DNA from 3 places in the Colwellia aquaemaris genome. Region 3 is predicted to be linked to each of the others. Evidence: predicted binding sites of a transcription regulator. Region 3 holds the regulator's gene; each other region holds the start of a gene.
The links. The regulator LexA, encoded in region 3, represses DNA repair genes until DNA is damaged. The targets are predictions, from matches to a motif close to TACTGTATNNNNATACAGTA.
Positions count from the first base shown of each region.

Region 1: the regulator LexA is predicted to act here: its motif matches at 2,182-2,201, upstream of dinG (ATP-dependent DNA helicase DinG).
Region 2: the regulator LexA is predicted to act here: its motif matches at 2,811-2,830, upstream of recN (DNA repair protein RecN).

Region 1 covers NZ_BAAJLV010000005.1:119,831-127,079, reverse strand. The annotation lists gene AC27HL_RS14810 (DNA polymerase II) at 1-2,134, opposite strand, end outside; gene dinG (ATP-dependent DNA helicase DinG) at 2,241-4,343, shown strand; gene AC27HL_RS14800 (LysR family transcriptional regulator) at 4,513-5,379, shown strand; gene AC27HL_RS14795 (DUF6841 family protein) at 5,410-5,925, opposite strand; gene AC27HL_RS14790 (VOC family protein) at 6,076-6,447, opposite strand; gene AC27HL_RS14785 (YqaE/Pmp3 family membrane protein) at 6,598-6,756, opposite strand; gene AC27HL_RS14780 (DUF924 family protein) at 6,873-7,249, opposite strand, start outside.
Region 2 covers NZ_BAAJLV010000001.1:1,133,822-1,141,070, reverse strand. The annotation lists gene dnaK (molecular chaperone DnaK) at 1-805, opposite strand, end outside; gene grpE (nucleotide exchange factor GrpE) at 1,036-1,671, opposite strand; gene nadK (NAD(+) kinase) at 1,855-2,736, shown strand; gene recN (DNA repair protein RecN) at 2,911-4,575, shown strand; gene AC27HL_RS05070 (outer membrane protein assembly factor BamE) at 4,681-5,028, shown strand; gene AC27HL_RS05065 (RnfH family protein) at 5,117-5,497, opposite strand; gene AC27HL_RS05060 (SRPBCC family protein) at 5,557-5,988, opposite strand; gene smpB (SsrA-binding protein SmpB) at 6,140-6,631, shown strand; RNA gene ssrA (transfer-messenger RNA) at 6,738-7,088, shown strand; gene AC27HL_RS05045 (HNH endonuclease) at 7,172-7,249, opposite strand, start outside.
Region 3 covers NZ_BAAJLV010000009.1:95,023-102,271, forward strand. The annotation lists gene AC27HL_RS18090 (cytochrome c oxidase subunit 3) at 1-347, opposite strand, end outside; gene AC27HL_RS18095 (cytochrome c oxidase assembly protein) at 378-962, opposite strand; gene ctaD (cytochrome c oxidase subunit I) at 974-2,578, opposite strand; gene coxB (cytochrome c oxidase subunit II) at 2,591-4,141, opposite strand; gene lexA (transcriptional repressor LexA) at 4,682-5,296, opposite strand; gene AC27HL_RS18115 (Ig-like domain-containing protein) at 5,409-7,249, opposite strand, start outside.

The DNA of each region.
Region 1 (7,249 bases), on a different contig from region 3:
CTGCAACAACTTGTTTAATATACTCCGCCACAGGTTGATCATTAAATACCATTTGGTATAGCTTTCGTTGAAACTGCTTTGCCAATTCAGTCCAATCAGTACGAACACTCTCTAATCCTTTAAATATCAGTTGTTGCTCGTTATTTTTCAAAACTAAGCCGGCATAGCGCTTTTTTGTACCAACTTCTTGTCCACGTACTGTTGGCATTAAAAATTTACTAAAATGGGTTTCAAACTCTATTTCAAGCTCGCTCACTATATTAAATTGTTCCAGTAACACCGCTTGCCACTTCTGGTTTATATAGTCCTGTAGTGTTTTGCCTAAAATTTTACTCGACTCCGGTGTTTGCTCGTCACCAATATGAACAAATATCGAGTCGGTATCGCCGTAAATCACTTGATAACCTTTTGCTTCTATCCAAGTTTTCGTGGTTTTTAACAGGCTGTGACTGCGCTTGGTAATTGAACCCGATAAACGAGGATCAAAGAAACGACACCCTGTTGAGCCCAAAATACCGTAGAAAGAATTCATAATAATTTTTATCGCTTGCGACAAAGCAGCGTTTTTTTCTATTTTTGCTTTATCACGTTCTTTCCATAGTTCGGTAATAATATTCGGTAAAAAATGTTGCTCTCGTGAAAAATACGCGCCGTCAAAGCCTTCTATAGCTGTTTCGGGCGATTTCAGACCTTCTATTAAACCCATAGGGTCGATATTAAAACTTCTGATAATGCTGGGGTACAGGCTTTTAAAATCTAGTACCAAAACATTGTTGTAAAGACCCGGAATAGAGTCCATAACAAAGCCGCCAGGTGATTCAAAGCCTTGGTCGCCATCGCCCATATTTGGCGCCACATAACCACTACGATGTAATTTCGGTAAATACAAGTTGGTAAAGGCCGCAACTGAGCCGCCAACTCTATCAATGGCTAAGCCCGTTAGCTGTGCTCGTAACATAGCAAATTCTAATAATTGGGTATGGCGAAATATCAATGATACTAAACGGCAATCTTCCAAATTATATAGTGCTAGTGCAGTTTTATTGTGGTTAAAGTTATCGGTAATTTCTTGTACGCGGTTATCAACATCATTTACTTTTTTACCTATACCTAACAAGGTATTAGCAACATTATCAAGTGAAAAGCTTGGGAAACTGTAAGTGGCAGTTTTTAATAAATCTATGCCATCTAAAATAACTCGGCCGTTTATTTCAATAAATTGTTGTTCACTGGCTATATTTTTACGCCAATGCGGTGCTCTGCCATCTCGTCCAATCGCAAATTTAATTTCATAAAGATCGTAGCGCTTTTGCAATAAGTTAAAATCAAAGTTAATGACATTCCAACCAATAATGATGTCAGGATCATATTCACTAAACCACACTAATAGACTATGTAATAATGCCTGCTCATCAACTTGCCAGATGATTTCGATATCTGCATCTGTGTTTTGTTCTTGCTCCCGCTGAGCCTCTTCACTATTAGCTATCATAAATACGCATTGACACATTTCACTGTACAAACCAATAGAATAAAGCTCTCCCGACATTGAGCATTCTATATCTAACGAAACCGTCGTTAACTGAATATCTGTTTGCAGTGCTTTATCTATGCGCTTGCATTTTACTTGTTCAAAGCGTTGATAATTTGTCTGTGATCTCGCTTGTTGGAATGGGATATTTTTTATTGGCACTTGCCGACCAGAGAAAACTAGATCAGCTGTTATAAAACGTTCCATTAAAAAGCGATCATCAGGACGAAAATCATCCTCATAGCACTTAATACCTTGTTTTTTCAAAATTTCTCTTGCTTGATAAAACTCTCTTAAGGTAGAAAAATAAACAACATTAACCTTCACTTGGTTAAACGTTTTTAAAGCGACTGGCTTAATGTGTGTAGAATTAAATTGCTGGCTTTTAAGAATACGCTGAACTGAATCAACATGCTGATGTTCAATAAAAAATACTGCACGTTCATTATTAATAATAAGCTCAACTGGGCCTTTAGGGGTTTTTAACCACAAGGTAATTTCGATTGCATTACCTAGATCACGCACTGAACGCGTTAATATAAAACCACGTTGTAAATTCACTATATTTGACTGTTCATTTAAATTTTGCGGAGAAATTTGCATTTAGTGACGAATACCAAGTGGATTAATTAGTGCAACCAATCCAAATAAACTGTTAATATATACAGCAGTGTAAATCATCTATTCTTTTTAGGAAACCACAGCCGCAATGTTAAGCGAAAAAATTAAGCAAGTTATTCGAACTTCCTATAAAAGCATAGGTGAAAACCTAAACAATTTTAACCCACGCAAACAACAAACCTTCTTAATTGCCGAAATTGCCAAAACATTAGCTGGCGAATATGACAAGCAACGCAAAATCATCACTATTGAAGCCGGCACAGGTACGGGGAAGTCACTAGCGTATGCCTTAGGTTCAATCCCATTAGCACTTAGTAGAAACAAAAAGGTATGCATTGCAACTGCCACCGTTGCACTACAAGAGCAGTTAGTTGATAAAGATTTACCGTTTTTAAAAAAACACAGCGGCCTTGATTTTAATTTCACCTTAGCCAAAGGCCGACAGCGCTATGTTTGCCGACAAAAATTATCTCAAGCTGTAACCAATGATGATAACCCTCAAGTGGGTTTTACTTTCGCGGAAAAACCACAAGCGCATGATATTAGAATGCTAAATAACATGCATAAAGCGCTGTCAGACAACTCTTGGTCTGGCGATATTGATTCTTGGCCTGATCCCGTAAATCATGTAATTTGGCAACAAATTCAAGCTGACAAACACAGCTGCTTAAAGCACTTATCTGAGCATGCACATTGTCCATTTCATAAAGCGAGAGAAACAATGGAAGCCGCTGATGTTCTCGTTGTTAACCATAGTTTGCTACTTGCTGATTTAGAACTGGGCGGCGGCAGAATTTTACCTTCACCTGAAGAGACTTTTTACATTATTGACGAAGCTCACCACCTTCCCAAGGTTACGCGTGACCACTCTAGCGCCAGCCTTACCATCAAGGGAGCCCTTGACTGGCTTGCAAAGTTACAAGAAACCGGTGACAAAATTGCAAAATTAGTAAAATCGCAAAGTGCTATTTCACCATCGATAAAATTAGCCGATGATTGTCGAGATATTCTAGCCGACATGCAAAAAGTGTTAGCTTTTATCGACAATAATCGCAGTATTTATTTCAACGATACGGCAGCAAAAAACGGCAAAAATCAAACGCCATTATTTCGTTATGAAAACGGAATAATTCCAAAGTCTTTAAAAAATTGGGCAGAAGATTTAAGTGAAAGTTCTAAAAAATCACTTAGCCATTTGAATAAGCTTTATAACCTTTTGATGGAATCGGTTAAAGATGGCGACACACAAATGTATTTAGCTGAGCCATTATTGGCTGAATCCGGCTTTATGATCCAACGGCTAGAAAATTTCAATGCACTCTGGCAAATGTACGCAAAAACCGACAGTGAAAAAGGTGCACCTATGGCGCGTTGGATGGAGCAACTTGAAAGTAAACGCAATGACTATTTATTGTGTGCGTCACCAATTGAAGTTGGCTTCACATTAGAAGATATGTTGTGGTCAAAATGTGAAGGTGCGGTTCTATGCTCGGCAACAATTTTGGCACTAAACTCTTTTGATCACTTTCGTCGACAAGCCGGTTTGCAAACTAACGATGGCAGCCAGTATCAAAAAGTTGATTCACCATTTGATTATCAAAATAATGCGCAATTAATGATAGCAAAAATGCAATATGAACCCAGTGCCGATGGCTTTACTGATGAACTTATTGAAAAGCTACCAGCGTTAATTAAGCGTGGAAAAGCAACATTAGTATTATTTTCATCCTATTGGCAAATGGATAAAGTGGTTACTGCCCTGCGTGAAAAAAATAAACTTAGTATTTTAGTGCAAGGCGAACAATCACGACAAAAAATTATCGAAACACATAAAGCACTATGCGATAAAGAAAAAGTCAGCATTATATTTGGTACGCAAAGCTTTTCAGAGGGGTTAGATTTACCTGGCAACTATTTAACCAATGTTATAATTACCAAATTGCCTTTTTCCGTGCCGTCTTCCCCTGTTGAGGAAGCACAGGCTGAATATATAACGGCAAAAGGCGGCAATCCGTTTATGTCAATTTCAGTGCCTGAAACTTCAAAAAAGCTAATTCAAGCCACAGGCCGCTTGCTTAGAAACGAAAAAGATTACGGCATTATAACCTTAATGGACAAGCGTGTTGTCAGTAAACGCTACGGTAAAGACCTATTAAATTCACTGCCGCCTTTTAAACGTATTATTGAATAAAGATTATCGCCTTTAACTTTGTAAATAAATTAACAACTCAATGCTTAACTAAACTAGTAAACTGATAACAAACTGTTTTTGGTAACATTTAGCAATTAAATAGTTTTTCATTCCAACAAAGTTATCCCGTATGATGATGTTAACTGTATTCGTTGGCTTAGGTATTTAAATGGAAAATTGGGACGATTATCGCTTAATACTCGCTGTTTATCGGGGTAAAACACTGAGAAACGCCGCGCAGCAATTGGCCTTGAATCATAGTACAGTTTCACGACGCCTAGCTAATCTTAACCAAAAATATGGTGCTGATATTTTTGATTTAACACCAAAAGGTTATGCGCTAACTGCATCGGGTAAAACGCTGCTAACTTCTGCCGAAAAAATTGAGCAACTTACCCTAAGTGATAACCGTTTAAAGAAAACTCATCAACTGGAACTAGCAGGCGAAATCAACCTTTCTATACCACCGGCTATTGGTCAATACCTTCTTTTAGAAGAACTGCACAACTTTCAGCAGCAATACCCTGAAATTATTTTGAATATGCAAACTTCATATCAATTGGCTAATTTGGATAGATCTGAGGCAGACGTGGTTATTCGGGTATCCAATCAACCATCTGAGCATTTAGTTGGCCATAGATTATTCCCCATCGCCTTAAGCTATTACGCCAGTGCACAATATCTTTCAGCAAGGCATGAAACAGAGTATCAATGGTTGACGAATATTGGTGCCAGACCGGCTTGGATTGAAAACTCTCCTTACCCAAATGCCAGCATAGCCATGCGAATAGAAGATTTAGTACTGAGACATTATGCTGCTGCACAAGGACAAGGTATGACAATGGGGGCGTGTTACATCGCTGATTCAATAAAGGGCTTACGCCGCATAGATAAAAACATGGTATTTCCTCATCAAGATATTTGGGTGCTTACTCATCCCGATTTACGCAACGTGCCACGTATAAAACTATTAATGACATTTTTAACTAATTCACTGCGAATAAAAGAAAAGCTAATTAGCGGAAAGGCTGTCTAACAGTTTTAGCAATTAGCTTTTCAAATAAGGTTAACTCTCAGATAAAAAATTCAGACTTTTTTCAGGTGCATGGAGTGCAAACGCAGATATTTCCCATCCGGTTGCTGCCTTATTTAAAAAATATGTCGCACCAGCGCGATCATAAACATCGCCATTTGCTAAAAAACGCACGGCAACATTACTTGCTATAGCAATGTTATCTGCTAATAACTTAACTTCAACATTTTCCCAAGCAACTTTACTAACTCCTTTGGCTTTTAATCTTGTTAAAAAACCTGTCACCCCTTGATTCATTTTTTCAGGTGTTAATGTTGTAGACTTACCATTACCCGAAATCAGCATTACTTGCTCTGAATACAAAACAGGAGATAACTTTAACTCCTGATTTTTTATGAAATGGTTATACTTTTTCATATAACTTTTAAATACTTGGGAAATTTCAGCTAAATCACTATCAGCTTTCTCCTTGTTTATATTGGCAGCAAATACTGTTCCTGTACTAATGATTAGCACAGCCGCTAATGTTAATTTTTTATATATATTCACGCTTTATCCTTTTATAAAAATAAACTCATCATTAAGTAAATGTAACTTAAGAGACACTATCATCTAGGAAAAAGCATGTCGTGGATTATTATGTTTTCTGCAGGTTGCAAAAATGCACCATAAAAAAACCAATGCTTAGCAAGCAAGAGATTAACGATGTTGATCAATAAGAATGGCATTACCGTCAGGATCTAAAAATGAAAAACTAGCTGGCCCTTGTTCCCCTTCAATGTTTTTACTTGTAACTTCAATTCCTTGTTGTTCAACTTTTGCCAATAATTCACGAACATCGGTAAAATTCTCAAGATTACTAGCACTTTGGCTCCAACCAGGGTTAAAAGTTAAAATATTGCCTTCGAACATGCCCTGAAAAAGGCCAATATTGGTATCGCCATTTTTCATTATTAAATATTGATGTGCTAACTCTCCGGCAAACACACTAAAGCCTAATTTTTGATAAAAGTCGCGTGATTTTTCTAAATCCTTTACTGCTAAACTGACAGAAAAACAATCTAATTTCATAATTTATTCTCCAATACTTTTATATTGTCATGCGTTAAAACATTAGTCCCACTGCAATAGTTAAAACTGCAATGGGACCATAGTTCTCTTCAACTTAACCTACTTAGGTAAATTTTATTGCCTATGTGCAAGTAAAGTGTCGTGTACTTGTTATTTGGTAATTAACCAAATGGCATGTAAAACACCCGGGATAAAGAAAAACAAACATAAAATTATGTTGATCAGCAAACCTTTTCCAACCCCAGACTTAAGAAAAACAGCTACAGGCGGTAAAAAAATGGCAAGAATGATATGTACTAATTTATTCATACTAACTTCCTATTTTTAATTGTTGTTATACAAAGCTAAAGTTACTGCTTAGCCACTTAATTAATAGCACAAATCGAGATTTTTGCTGGCTCAGTAAATGATATTGTTCAGCGATATTAAAATGACGAGCCAGGTTGTTGTAAAAATTCTAACTCCTCTGCAGTAGACTGACGAGCAAGTATATTATTTCGGTGTGGATAACGACCAAAACGAGCAATTATTTCTTGATGCTTTAATTCAAACGACAAGTTCGATTCATTACCTAGCTCAGTATATAACTTTATGGCCTGTTGATGGATTGCTGCTGATTCACTATGCATATAGGGTAAATACATAAAACTACGTTGATTGTCAGCGAGTGTTTTATCTGCACCTAAACTTACCGCTTCTTGTGCCAAAACCAAGGCAAGTGTATCTGATGCAAATGCTTTGGCGGTATCTCGAAAAATATTCCGAGAAAATTGATCCAGCACTAGTATTTCAGCTAACCGCC
Region 2 (7,249 bases), on a different contig from region 3:
CTTTCTCAGCAGCTTCTTTCAAACGTTGCATCGCTAATGGATCCGTTGTTAAATCCATGCCTTGGTCTTTCTTGAATTCGTCTACTAGGTAGTTAATTAAACGGTTATCGAAATCTTCACCACCTAAGTGCGTGTCACCGTTTGTTGCTAGTACTTCAAATGTGTGCTCGCCTTCAACTTCATCAATTTCGATGATAGAGATATCAAATGTACCACCACCTAAATCGTATACAGCAACAACTTTGTCGCCTTGTTGCTTGTCCATGCCGTAAGCAAGTGCAGCAGCAGTTGGCTCGTTGATAATACGCTTAACATCAAGACCGGCAATACGACCAGCATCTTTAGTAGCTTGACGTTGTGAATCGTTGAAGTATGCAGGAACCGTAATTACGGCTTCAGAAACACTTTCACCTAAAAAGTCTTCTGCTGTTTTCTTCATTTTCGCAAGAACTTCAGCTGAAACTTGTGGTGGAGCAACGTTTTTATCACGTGCTGTAACCCAAGCATCACCGTTATCTGCTTTTGTAATACCAAATGGCATTATTTTAATATCGCGTTGTACTTCTTTATCTTCGAAGCGACGACCAATTAAACGTTTAATAGCAAATAAAGTGTTTTTAGGGTTAGTTACTGATTGGCGCTTAGCTGGTTGACCAACTAAAGTTTCACCTTCTTCGGTGTAAGCGATAATTGAAGGAGTTGTACGATCGCCTTCTGCGTTTTCAATTACACGAACATTGTCGCCGTCTAGTACAGCAACACAAGAGTTTGTTGTCCCTAGGTCAATACCAATAATTTTGCCCATCTTGAGGATCTCCGAATACTTATATGTTAAAAATAAAGATTAAATCTATCGATGAACAGTTAGTGGGGGCAGGAAAAACTCTTTTCAACTATTTTTCTCGAAAAAAATCAAAAAATGTTAAATTTTATTTCTACCACTCTTTATAACGTTTTAACTATTTTCATCAAGCGCAAATAAAAGGCATAAAAAAACCAGACACTTGTCTGGTTTTTGTACAATAAAAGCTAAATTTAAGCTGATGTATCTACACTTGGCTTAGCTTTTGACACCATCACCATAGCAGGACGAATTAAACGACCATTTAATTCGTAACCTTTTTGCATAACGGCAATAACGGTATTCGGCGCAACACCTTCAACTTCTTGCATCGACATTGCTTGGTGCAATTCAGGGTTAAACGGCTGGTCTTGTGGGTCTACCGCTTTAATTGCAAACTTCTCTAATGAAGCCAATAAGCCTTGGTATGTTAATTCAATGCCTTCAACAATACCTTTGTTGTTTTCATCTTCTTTATCAATGTTTTGTAAAGCACGTTCAAGGTTATCAACGGTTGTTAACATTTCACCAGCAAATTTTTCCAAAGCAAACTTACGGGCTTTTTCAACATCTTGTGCAGCACGACGACGCACATTGTCAACCTCAGCTTTCGCACGAATTACAGAATCTTTTTGATCTGCTACTGTTGCTTTGGCTGCAGCTAAAGCGAGTTCCAGCTCATTAATTTTCTCTTGCTCTTCACTGATGTTTTCAGCAGCGGCATCAAGCTGAACTTCAACTTGCTCTTCTGCTTGGTCAATAATCTCTGCTGCTAGTTCGTCTGCTGCAATTTCTTCAGCACTTTTATTTTCTGTTGACTCGTTGGCCATGAAAAACTCCAAAGTATCTTTAATTTTCAAATTTGGTAAAACACAATACCGCTAATTATGGGGGCTTGTTTTTATGATTCAAGCACAAAAGTAAATCATTTAGTAAAAAGTCAACTTTACAACGGGAGCAAATAGCGCGAAACTGCCGTTAGTCGCCTATTTTATTACGGTTTTATCGCAGCAATGAGTCAAATATATAAAACGGTGGGCTTAATTGGTAAACCTCATCACGACGGTGCCAGTTCAACCATCGAAACCTTACATCAATATTTATCAGAAAATGACTACCATGTCGTAGTTGAAAGCTCAGTAGCACCTTCAATAAATATTGAAAACCTTGCAATTGCCTCGCTAACCGAAATTGGTGAGCAGGCCGACCTAGCTATTGTGGTTGGTGGTGACGGTTACATGCTTGGCGCAGCACGAGTTTTATCATGCTACAACATTGGTGTACTTGGCGTAAACCGTGGCAATTTAGGTTTTTTAACTGACTTATCGCCAGACGATTTAATTACGCCACTTGAAGCCATTTTAAAAGGCAAATCACGAAGCGAACAACGCTTTATTATTGAAGCAGAAGTTTACCGCCACGGTAAGTTAAAAAGTTCAAACAGCGCGGTAAACGAAGCGGTACTTCATGCGGGTAAAGTTGCCAACATGATCGAGTTCGAAGTTTATATTGATGGCAGCTTTATGTTTAGCCAGCGTTCAGACGGCTTAATTGTATCCACACCAACTGGCTCGACGGCTTATTCCATGTCAGCTGGTGGCCCAATATTAACGCCTAATTTAAATGCGCTGTCGTTGGTGCCCATGTTTCCACATACCTTAACCAGTAGACCCATTGTGGTTGACGGCAACAGTGAAATAAAATTAAAACTGGCCAACGAAAACTACGAAAACTTGCAAGTTAGTTGCGACGGCCACGTTATTTTAGCCGTTATGCCCGGTGATGAAGTTATCATTAAAAAAAGCGAATTTACCTTACGATTAATTCACCCGCTTGATCATGACTATTTTAATGTACTGCGCAGCAAACTAAGCTGGGGTAATAAGCTTTATTAATTAACTTTAACTGTAGCCCTTTAAAATTAAGCTTTACAAATAAAATTGCAAACATAGCTTGAAAAAAAACCAGATACTGTATAAATTAACAGTATCTGGTTTTTTGGTTATTAATACGACATTTTAGCTTTGCCATAAATACACTGGCAAACCATAAAGTAAAATGAGGCGACTATGTTACTGCAACTTAACATTCAAAACTTTGCCATTGTGCGCTCACTCGATATTGACTGGCAACAAGGCATGACCACCATCACAGGCGAAACTGGTGCAGGTAAATCCATTGCCATTGATGCCCTTGGCCTTTGTTTAGGTGACCGAGCCATAACCAATGTTGTTCGCCCTAATTGCAAAAAAGCTGAATTAGCTGCAACCTTTGATACCAGCAACAATAAAAAAGCACAAAAATGGTTAAAAAAGCATGACATGTTGCTTGATAATGAATGTATTCTTCGCCGTGTAATTTCGGCTGAAGGCCGCTCTAAAGCTTATATTAATGGTAGCCAAGTGCCTTTGGCGCAATTAAAAGAAGTTGGTCAATTACTCATTAATATTCATGGCCAGCACGACCACCAATTAATTGTAAAAGCCAGTGAACAACGTAACATGCTTGACGCCTACGCTAGCCATCAGCACCTTTTAGACGATGTTAAATATTATTACCATCAATGGCGAGAGCTTAGCCAAGAAGCCAAACAGCTACAAGAAAGCAAATTACAGCGCGAAGCTAAGCAACAGCTATTACAGTATCAAGTGAATGAATTAAATGAATTCTCACTACAAATTGACGAATTTGAAAGTTTAGAAACCGACTATAAGCGCCAAAGTAATGGCCAGCACATTCTTAATGAAACCTTAATGGCCGTTCAACAATTATCTGAAAACGAACAATTCAACGTAGTTGACAGCTTACGCCAAAGTACTGAGCAAATAGCTTCTTTAGGCAACTTAGACCCTACATTAAAGGCGCTGGCTGAACAACTTAATGAGTCACTAATTCAAGTAGAAGATGCCAGCCAAGAAATTAAACATTATTACGAAAGCCTAGAGTTAGACCCACAAGCATACACGTTAATTGAAGAGCGCTACTCAACGGCTGTTCAGTTAGCGAAAAAGCATCAAGTTGCCCCTGAGGCACTTGCCCTGTTTCATCAGCAGCTACTGCAAGAGCTGCAAACTTTTAGCTCAGACGAAACTCGCTTAAAGCAAATTAATGACGATATTGAAGCAACCAAGCAAAAATATCACGATGCCGCACAGGCTTTATCACAATCAAGACAAAAATCAGCCGTAAAGCTGAGTAAAATGATCACCAAAAGTATGGCTGAACTTAATATGCCACACGGGCAGTTTTTTATCGATATTTGCCAAGAGCAAGACGCTAGCTTATCAATTAACGGCAATGATAAAGTCAGTTACTTGGCCAGCTTAAACCCAGGACAAGCACTAGAGGCCATGAATAAAGTTGCCTCTGGTGGTGAATTGTCTCGTATTAGCTTAGCCATGCAAGTAATATTGGCCGACAAAGTTATTACCCCAAGCTTAATATTTGACGAAGTTGACGTTGGTATTAGTGGCCCAACCGCAGCTATGGTTGGCGCTAAATTGCAACAGTTAGCCAAAAACACCCAAGTGATATGTGTTACGCATTTACCGCAAGTGGCCAGTAAAGGGCATCAACAATTATTTGTAGCTAAGCTAACTGATGGCGAGCATACCGAAACAACAGTTACGGAACTTTCTAGCGATGGTCGCGTCCAAGAAATTGCCCGTTTACTCGCCGGTGATAAAATTACCGAGAATAGTCTGGCTAACGCGCAAGAATTACTTGCCGGATAAAGCAAATATTTTTAAGCGGGCAAAATAAACGAAAAATTATTTTGTATCTGTTAGCCCGCTTCGCTATTATCCCCGTTCAAACTAAAAAGGATAAATATAATTACCATGTTGTTTCGAGTATTAGCTATTGTTATCGCCCTATCTGTTTCTGCCTGTTCAAGCTGGGTTTATCGTATTGATATCCCACAAGGTAACTACTTGGAACAAAAAGACATCGACAAACTGCAAATTGGTATGACTAAAGAACAAGTTAAGTTTGTATTAGGTAGTCCAGTTGTAGAAGACACCTTTAATAAAAACATTTGGCATTATGTTTATAGCTTTAAGTCAGGTAGAAGCGACGAATATAACACTGAAAAGAAATTTACCATTACCTTTGAAGATAACAAGGTAGTAAAAGCTGAAGGTGATTTTGAATTACCAGAAAGTTACTACGTACCTATGGTTAACTAGTCGTTATTAGAAGCTTACCTACGGGTATTTTAATGTGAAATAAGCCAGCTATATTATCGCTGGCTTTTTTGTCGCTGAAATAAAAATATCAGCTCGATTTTGCTCTTCTAGGGTCTACTCTACCGCCGGTAATTTTATCGGCACGGCCTTCTTCTTTGGCTTTTTCCGCACGACGTTTTCGCACTTCTTTCGGGTCAGCAATTAATGGCCGATAAATTTCAATGCGATCTAAGTCTTTAACAATATCTTTTAACTTGGCGGCACGGTTCCATATACCAACATTGTTAACGTTTAAGTCAATTTCAGGAAAGTCGTCAATAATGCCTGACACGGCAATAGCTTGCTCTACTGTGGTATTCGGCTCAATATTGCAGGCAATTAATTCCTGGCGTGTTGGCGTACCATAAACCACTTCAATGCTCAGTTGCTGCACGGCAACGCTTTCTTCACTCATACTATCTTCGTTCATATTAAACTCAATACACCTACCATTTGTTGAAGGCCATTTTCAATCACAATGTTAACTTGTTAGCCGTACACTTCTTTGGCTCGCTGAGTAAACGCCAGCACCATATTATTGGCCAAATTGTTAAAAACACGACCAAAGGCTAAATCGAACATTTTATTAGAAAATTCGTAATCTAAATTCAACTCAATTTTACAGGCTTCATCTGACAATGCTTTTAAATGCCAGCCGCCAACCAGTTGTTTAAACGGCCCGTCAACCAAATTCATTTTCACTTCTTGGTTACTAACTAAAGTGTTTTCAGTGGTAAACCATTTCTTTAAACCGCCCTTCGACACTAACAGTGCCGCAGTCATTGAGTTGTCATCTTGGGCAATTATTTTACTATCGCTGCAATCTGGTAAAAACTTTGGATAAGAAAGCACATCATTAATTAAATGATACATATCTTCTACACTGTGCATCACTAATGCACTACGACTAATGTTTGGCATTCACCCTCCAATTCACAAGGGCGCTATCATATCAAATGTCTTTAAAAAACGCATTAATGTCAAAAATGATAAATAAGCCGTTTAAATAGCACCAATTCTCCGTATAATAACGCGCTTGCTATCTATTTTGGCAAACATGAATGGAATTAAAATGGCAAAGAAGAAGAAATCAAAATCATCAAATAGCAATACCATTGCATTGAACAAAAAAGCTCGTCACAACTATAACTTAACCGACAAATTTGAAGCGGGTATGAGTTTACAAGGTTGGGAAATTAAGAGTATACGCAGTGGTAAAGTCAACATATCTGACTGCTATGTTTTTATTAAAGATCGCGAAGCCTATTTAGTGGGCGCTGAAATAATGCCGCTTAATGCGGCATCAAGCCACGTGGTGTGTGATCCAAATCGTTCTCGCAAGTTGCTATTAAATCGTCGTGAATTAGACCGTTTAAGTGGCGCAGTAGAACGCGATGGCTATTCATTAATTGCTACTGCCATGTATTGGAAAGCCTGCTGGGTAAAACTTGAATTTTATCTCGGTAAAGGTAAGAAAGATCACGACAAGCGTGCTGATATTAAAGACCGCGAATGGGCGGTTGATAAAGGTCGCTTAATGAAAAATAAAAATTTAGAACGCTAATTTATTCAATAACTGGTTAAAAAATACCACGTTGTCTATTTAAGCCAAGCGCTGTACAATGCGCTATATAAGCTATTTTAGCTTATAATGAAAATGTAAGAACTTTGGGGCGGATCTAGGATTCGACAAGATTCACGAAACCCAAGGTGCATGCCCAGGGGCGGTTGGCCTGGTAAAAAGCCGCAAAACTATAATTGCAAACGACGAAACGTTCGCACTAGCAGCTTAATGCTAGCCATCGCCTTAAAGACTCGCCTATTGTCTTGAGAATCGATGGTCACCCTAAGTAGGCTAGCGAGGGAAGCACGCTTGAGGCTGAACCGCGAAATAGTATCAAGCTCACCATGATGAAGCCTGTCGATTGGCGTCTAATTGGCTAAATAAAAAATCGACTAAGCATGTAGTACCGAGGATGTAGGTTTTTTGGACGGGGGTTCGATTCCCCCCCGCTCCACCACACAATAGCCTTTACAATCAATTGGTTGTAGAGGCTTTTTTTATTTCAGTACCCAATAAATACCATGTAAATAATTTTCTTAGTTATTTCTTATTTAATTTAAATACATTATAAAAGTGATACTCAAGAGCATCTTGGCTTGCAACTAAATTATTCAAAGC
Region 3 (7,249 bases):
ACCGAAAACATGCGAGCATAAAGTAAAGCACCAAAGAAAGCGGCAAAAAACATTACTTCTGAAAAAATAAACCAGCTCATACCTTGGCGGAAAGAGTTATCCATTTGATGGCTATATTTACCAGACATCGACTCAGTAATAACATTGTTAAACCAGCCAAACATCATATAAATAACCATAGCAATACCAGCGAGTAGCACCCAGCCACCACCAACACTTTCAGGGTTATTTAAGTTTGCGACATAACTACCTGCACCTACAGCAATTAAAAATAATGCCACAGCGCCAACAATTGGCCATTTACTTTGCGCTGGTACGTAATAACTCTCGTATTCTTTTGTTGTCATTGTTGTTCCCCTTAATTAAGTGCAAAGCACTTAAGAATCAACTGCGCTTGTAATATCGTACAAGGTGTAAGATAACGTTATGGTAGAAACATCATCAGGTAAGTCTGAGTCAACATAAAATTGCAAGCCCATCTCTACATCTTCACTTGCTTTTAATGGCTGATTATTAAAACAAAAACATTCTATTTTTTGAAAATAAACAGCTGCTCTACCTGGTGATACTGAAGGTACAGCTTGACCAACAATATCACTTACCGATTCATTCTTAGCGTAAAACTTAACAACCTTGCGCTCTCCAGGGTGTACCTTCACCTCGTTAATCATTGGTTCAAATTTCCAAGGAATGCCCTTGGCCGTTCGAGTCAAAAATTGCACGGTGACCGTACGTTCAGTATCAATACTGGTAGCGTTGTAACTAGCTGCCACATTTGAAGTTTTCCCATTTAACCCTGTAATATCACAAAACACGTCATATAACGGCACCATCGCAAAACCAAACCCAAACATACCAAACACAATTAGCATCAGCTTTTTTACTGTTTTTTGCACCGATGCATCTTTAGCATTTGACTGCTTTTGATCTGGCTGCATTTTTTGCGATCCGCTGTTAGTCATATTCAATCCAATTAATCAATTTTCGGTGGTTTTTCAAAAGTGTGATATGGCGCAGGGCTTGGCACTGTCCACTCTAATCCTTCTGCACCATCCCATGGTTTCGCCGGAGCTTTTTCGCCACCTTTAATACACTTAATAACAAGTACCAAGAAAATTAATTGCGAAAGTCCAAAGGCAAAGCCACCAATACTGACCCATTTGTTAAAATCAGCGAACTGCAACGCATAATCAGGAATACGGCGTGGCATGCCAGCTAATCCTAAAAAGTGCATTGGGAAAAATAGTAAGTTTACTGAAACTAACGAACACCAAAAATGCCATTTACTTAACGTATCGTTGTACATGTAGCCAGTCCATTTTGGTAGCCAGTAATAAGCACCTGCAAAAATAGAAAACAAGGCACCTGTTACCAGTACATAATGGAAATGAGCAACAACGAAATATGTGTCATGGTATTGGAAATCAACCGGCGTCATTGCCAGCATCAAGCCAGAGAAGCCACCAATGGTAAACAGAATGACGAAGGCAATTGAAAACAGCATTGGTGTTTCAAAACTAATCGCGCCACGCCACATAGTGGCTGCCCAGTTGAATACCTTCACGCCTGTAGGTACTGCAATCAACATAGTACAATACATAAAAAACAGCTCACCAAACAATGGCATACCTGTAGTAAACATATGGTGCGCCCAAACGATAAACGACAAGAATGCAATTGACGCGGTTGCATATACCATAGAACTATAACCAAACAGCTTCTTACGAGAGAACGCAGGAATAGTTGTAGATACAATACCGAATGCTGGCAAAATCATGATATAGACTTCAGGGTGACCGAAGAACCAGAAAATATGCTGGAACATTACAGGGTCACCACCACCGGCAGCATCAAAGAAACTTGTGCCAAAATAGGTATCCGTTAATACCATAGTGACAGTTCCGGCGAGCACGGGCATAACCGCAATAAGTAAGTAGGCGGTAATAAAAAAGGTCCAAACAAACAATGGCATTTTCATATATGTCATGCCAGGAGCACGCATATTCATGATAGTTACCACAATGTTAATCGCGCCCATAATTGAGGAAATCCCCATGATATGAACGGCAAAAACAAAGAACGCCGTACTACCATTACTATAGGTTGTCGATAATGGCGCGTAGAAGGTCCAACCAAAGTTAGGAGCACCACTTTCCATAAAGAAAGACGCCAATAAAATACTAAAAGCAAATGGTAAAATCCAAAAACTCCAGTTGTTCAGTCTTGGCAGTGCCATATCTGGAGCACCTACCATCATAGGTAGCATCCAGTTAGCAAGGCCGGTAAAGGCTGGCATTATGGCGCCAAACACCATAATAAGGCCATGTACTGTGGTCATTTGGTTAAAGAAATCAGGCTCAACTATCTGTAACCCTGGTTGAAAAAGCTCAGCACGAATGACAAGTGCCATTGCTCCACCGGTTAAAAACATGATAAATGAGAACCATAAATACAATGAACCAATATCTTTATGGTTGGTGGTATATAACCAGCGCTTCAGGCCAGTCATTTTATGATCATGATGTTCATCGCCATGTGAATCATGCTCTGACTGATCATTAATTACATCTGTAGTCATTATAACGCCTCCCTACTTCGCGCTAGCAGCAACATCTGCTGGCTGGACTAAATCACCGGTATTATTTCCCCAAGCATTACGCTCATAGGTTACTACTGCGGCAATTTGCGTTTTCGTTAATTGGCCGCCAAAAGCTGCCATCGATGGATTTTTCTTGCTGCCGTTTACGACCATATCAATATGTGTAGCAACATCACCTTTGACAATGGCACTATCTTTTAGCCCTGGGAATACTGGAGCCATACCTTCACCATTGGCTTGATGACAAGCAACACAGGCGCTCATATAAACTTTTTCACCCATGCTCATCAATTCATCTTGGCTGTAAACTTTAGATAAATCTTCTTCTGGAATAACCTTCGCAACTTCTTCTTTTATTTCTGCAACGGCCTCTTTTACCGTATCAGTAGCACTTTCAATTGCACCACCCACGGCGGCTTTAACATCAGCTGCTTGCACAGCATCGCCGGTATTGTTACCCCAGGCATTACGTTCATAAGTTACAACAGCAGCAATTTCTTTTAAGCTCAATTGCTTGCCATAACCTTGCATACCAGTGCCCGCTTTACCGTTATAAACAATATCAATATGTTCACTTACTGGCCCTGTTGTTGCTATAGCACTGCCTTTAAGCGCTGGAAATGCAGGTGGTAAACCTTGACCGCTGACTTGGTGACAAGCGGCACAATAAGCAGTGTAGGTTGTTTCACCTAACTGCATTAATTCATCCATAGAAACTGAGGCATTTAAAGACGCAGCTTCAGCAGCTGCCGCGTTCGCTTTCAATTGTTTTTGCTCTTCAATCCAAAGTGCATAATCTGCTTCAGATTTAACTTCAACAACAATTGGCATAAAGCCGTGGTCTTTACCACATAGCTCCGCACATTGGCCACGATACGTGCCCGGATTGTCAACTTTGGTCCATGCTTCATTAATAAAGCCAGGGTTTGCATCTTGCTTAACAGCAAATGCCGGCACCCACCATGCATGAATAACATCATCTGAGGTGATCACAAACCGAACTTTTTTATTGGTTGGGATAACTAAAGGTCGGTCAACTTCGAGTAAGTAATTTTCACCTTTTTCAGCAGAGCTGCCGTCAAGGTTTTCGTATTGCTCTCTAGGAGTCGAAAGTACTGAATAAAACTCAATATCTTGATCAAAATATTTATAATGCCACTTCCACTGTGAACCAGTAATTTGCACGGTTAAATCGGCGTCATCATTATTTTCCATTTCGATGAGCGTGTACGTTGCAGGCACTGCCATGGCGATTAGAATAACGACAGGTATTGCCGTCCAGAGAATTTCAATTTTTGTGCTTTCATGGAAGGTTGCTGGTTTAACCCCTTTTGATTTACGGTGGAATACCATAGACCAAAACATGGCACCAAATACCACAACACCAATAGCCGTACAGATGTAGAGCACCAACATATGTAAATCATATACGTCTCTACTAACGTCCGTAACACCTTTGGTCAAATTCAGCGGCATATCTGCCCAAACTGAACTAGATAACAAGCCCCCTAGCAACAGCAAACCTAGGTTACGTCTTTTCACTCGACATCTCCTTCACCCTTTAAGGCAAAAACAGCAGTTAATCTTTAATTTATTGTGATAAACCAGTGATTTTGCTCATACATTTATTATTATTTAAGCGGTGCAATTTTGAACAACCATCAATTGCGCCCTATTGTTATATTTGTACGTTTTCTAGACTAGAATTACTTAAAACTTGATCTGGGTCAATTTAAAATTTAAAAAGCATAAATAATAAAACCTAATAAATACAATAGAGTAATAACCCTAAATCGGGATTTTCGTGCATTTTTAAAGGCTTCAGAGGTATGTTTAATTTTTATTCAGCATGTGATCATCATACCGAAAATTTAATAAAAGCTCCTCACCAAAATCGTATAAAAAACAATCTACATGAGCGTTTCAGGAGTAAGAATGATAATTATTCTTAAAAAACAAACCTTAAAGAAAGGAAACAAACTTAAAGAAGGGAAAGTGCAGGTTTAAAATGTAAGCACCTTTAGAAACCTGCACAATAATAAAACAAAAGTTAACCTTGATAGTAGGAAATAAAAATAGAATTTACATCCAGTCAGCAGCGCGAATAACACCAACCGCAATACCTTCAACATTAAAATGTTGCGAGGTTAAATCAACTTCTATTGGTGAAAAATCTTCATTTTCAGCATGCAAATAAACAAGGTTACCTTCGCGTTTAAAGCGTTTAACTGTTACGTCTTCTTCGACCCGTGCAACAATCACTTGACCATTTTTTACATCGGTAGTTTGATGTACCGCCAACAAATCGCCATCCAAAATACCAATGTCTTTCATACTTTCGCCATTTACGCGTAGTAAATAATCGGCTGCTGGGTGAAATAAACTACCATCAATTTTGTAATGCTCTTCAACATGTTCTTGCGCAAGAATTGGTTCACCAGCAGCAACTCGGCCAATCAAAGGTAAACCTTCTTCTTCAGCAAACTCTTCTGCTAAACGAATACCGCGCGAAGTGCCTGGCAACATTTCTATATAGCCCTTTTTAGCAAGTGCCTTTAAGTGCTCTTCTGCGGCATTAGCCGACTTAAAGCCAAAAAATTCAGCAATTTCCGCACGTGTTGGTGGCATGCCGGTTTCAGAAATTTTTTCTCGGATCAGATCAAATATCTGTTGTTGTCTGGGTGTTAAAGGGCGCATATTTTTTCCTTAAGCAACGATTAGGCAGCCTGTATTTTTAAACAGTATCACTGTCATTGTATACAGGCTGTAAATAAACGCAAGTTATGATTTATTGTAATGTAATTACACTTTAATCAACTTTCATTTTCACTTTAATAAAAAATGGTAATTGATAATCTCCATAGTTAACGTTTAAGAACAAGTAATCAGTATGTTCAAAATCAAAGATAAAGTTATCTACTTGCAACTTCAACTGAATGCCTTCATCAGTACGTATCACCTCAGCTACGTCGAAAGTATTGCTGGTATTAGTGGTATCAAGAGACATTGCATCTACAAGACCGTGATCATCAGTAAAGGTTAAGTTTACTTGGGTTTCAACGCCCTCATGCACAACAATCTCTGCCGAAGTATCTAAAGATAAAGATGTTCTAGCGATAGCTTCAGAGAGTATTGTTACATTAGCCGTTTTAAGGACTTCAGAATTGTCGACTAATTTAGCACGGTAAATGATGCTCAGTGTTTGCTGGCCACTTACTCCTGGAGCGATAACTTCAAAGTGCTGCTTCGAATCACTAACTTTAACACCTTGAACACCCGAGGTACCCCAATACCACTCTTTAATCTGTTCATAATCTTCGGTTATCACATTAAAGTTAATGGCTTGCCCTTTCACTGCAACAAGTCGTGAAATGGTGTAATTCATTTCACTCAATGTTATATCATTTTTAATTTTTAATTCAGCGCTGACAGTTTTGCTAAGCTGCCCCATCGTGACTGTAAGTGACAATTGCCCACTCATATCAGATTCGACTCTAGGTGCCGAGATGCTTAAAGTTTTATTATTTGGTGTAAGTAAGTGCAATTCTTGATCAGACGTCCATTGCCACTGATATGAATCAATACTATGTGAACTTTCAATAGTAGGAGTAATCGATATAGTGCTATCTTCGGTTATTTCCATATTATTCGGTAGCGACACTTCCAAATTTTGTGAACTTTCAGCTGAAACATATACCTGACATTTGCTGGTAAATTGAATATTATTCTCAGTAATAGCGACAACACTAATTGGAAACTTAGTTAACTCAGTAACTATTGGCGCCGTAAACGTAGCAGACATCGTTGTAATATTATTCGTTGTAATAATTTCGGTCATAGCATCTGAAACCATTAAGGATGTTAAATCCCATTCTATAGAGTCTAACGCTACATTACTCGTTAAGCGCGCATTGAGCACAGTAGTATCACCCGATAACGTGTCAAACTGTTCTAACAGCTCAATATATACAAACGCTTCCTCATTATCATCCGCAGGTGTAATTGTCAGCTCTAGCGTTTTCTCACTACGATTATTATCACTATCCGTTGCGGATAAACTTAATAACACAACTCTTGTACTGGCAACGTCAGGTACAGTAATGGTTGGAGATAGCACACTTTTATCTGAAAAAGCTATTTCAATATCATCAGAATCCCACTCAAGAACAATATTATCTCCTTGTGGGTCTTGAACATTTGCAACAATAACAATGCTTTCACCACCTCGTACTTGCTGTGATGTTGCCATAGAAATCACCGGCGATTGACTGGTTTGCGCATTCCTTTCTAATGTCACAGTGATGGCTTTTTGACTTGTATTACCTTGGCTATCTTTTGCAGTAACAGATATAACGATAACTTGTTCAACACTAGAGGTAGGAAAAGCAACATCTACTGATGAGCCTTCTTTAGTTAAAAAGCGCACATTTTCATTGTCACTTTGCCAGCTTATCTCTACTGCATCACCATCTGGGTCAGAAACATTCACCTCAAAAGTTACAATTTCGCCACTAGAAACGATTTGCGATGTATTCGCTACGATCACCGGAGCTCGATTTACTTCAACGGGAGCACTTTTTTCACTAGAGCCGCTACATGCTCCTAAGCACATAGACAGCAAAAGGCAGATAAATAAAAAATTAATAGACA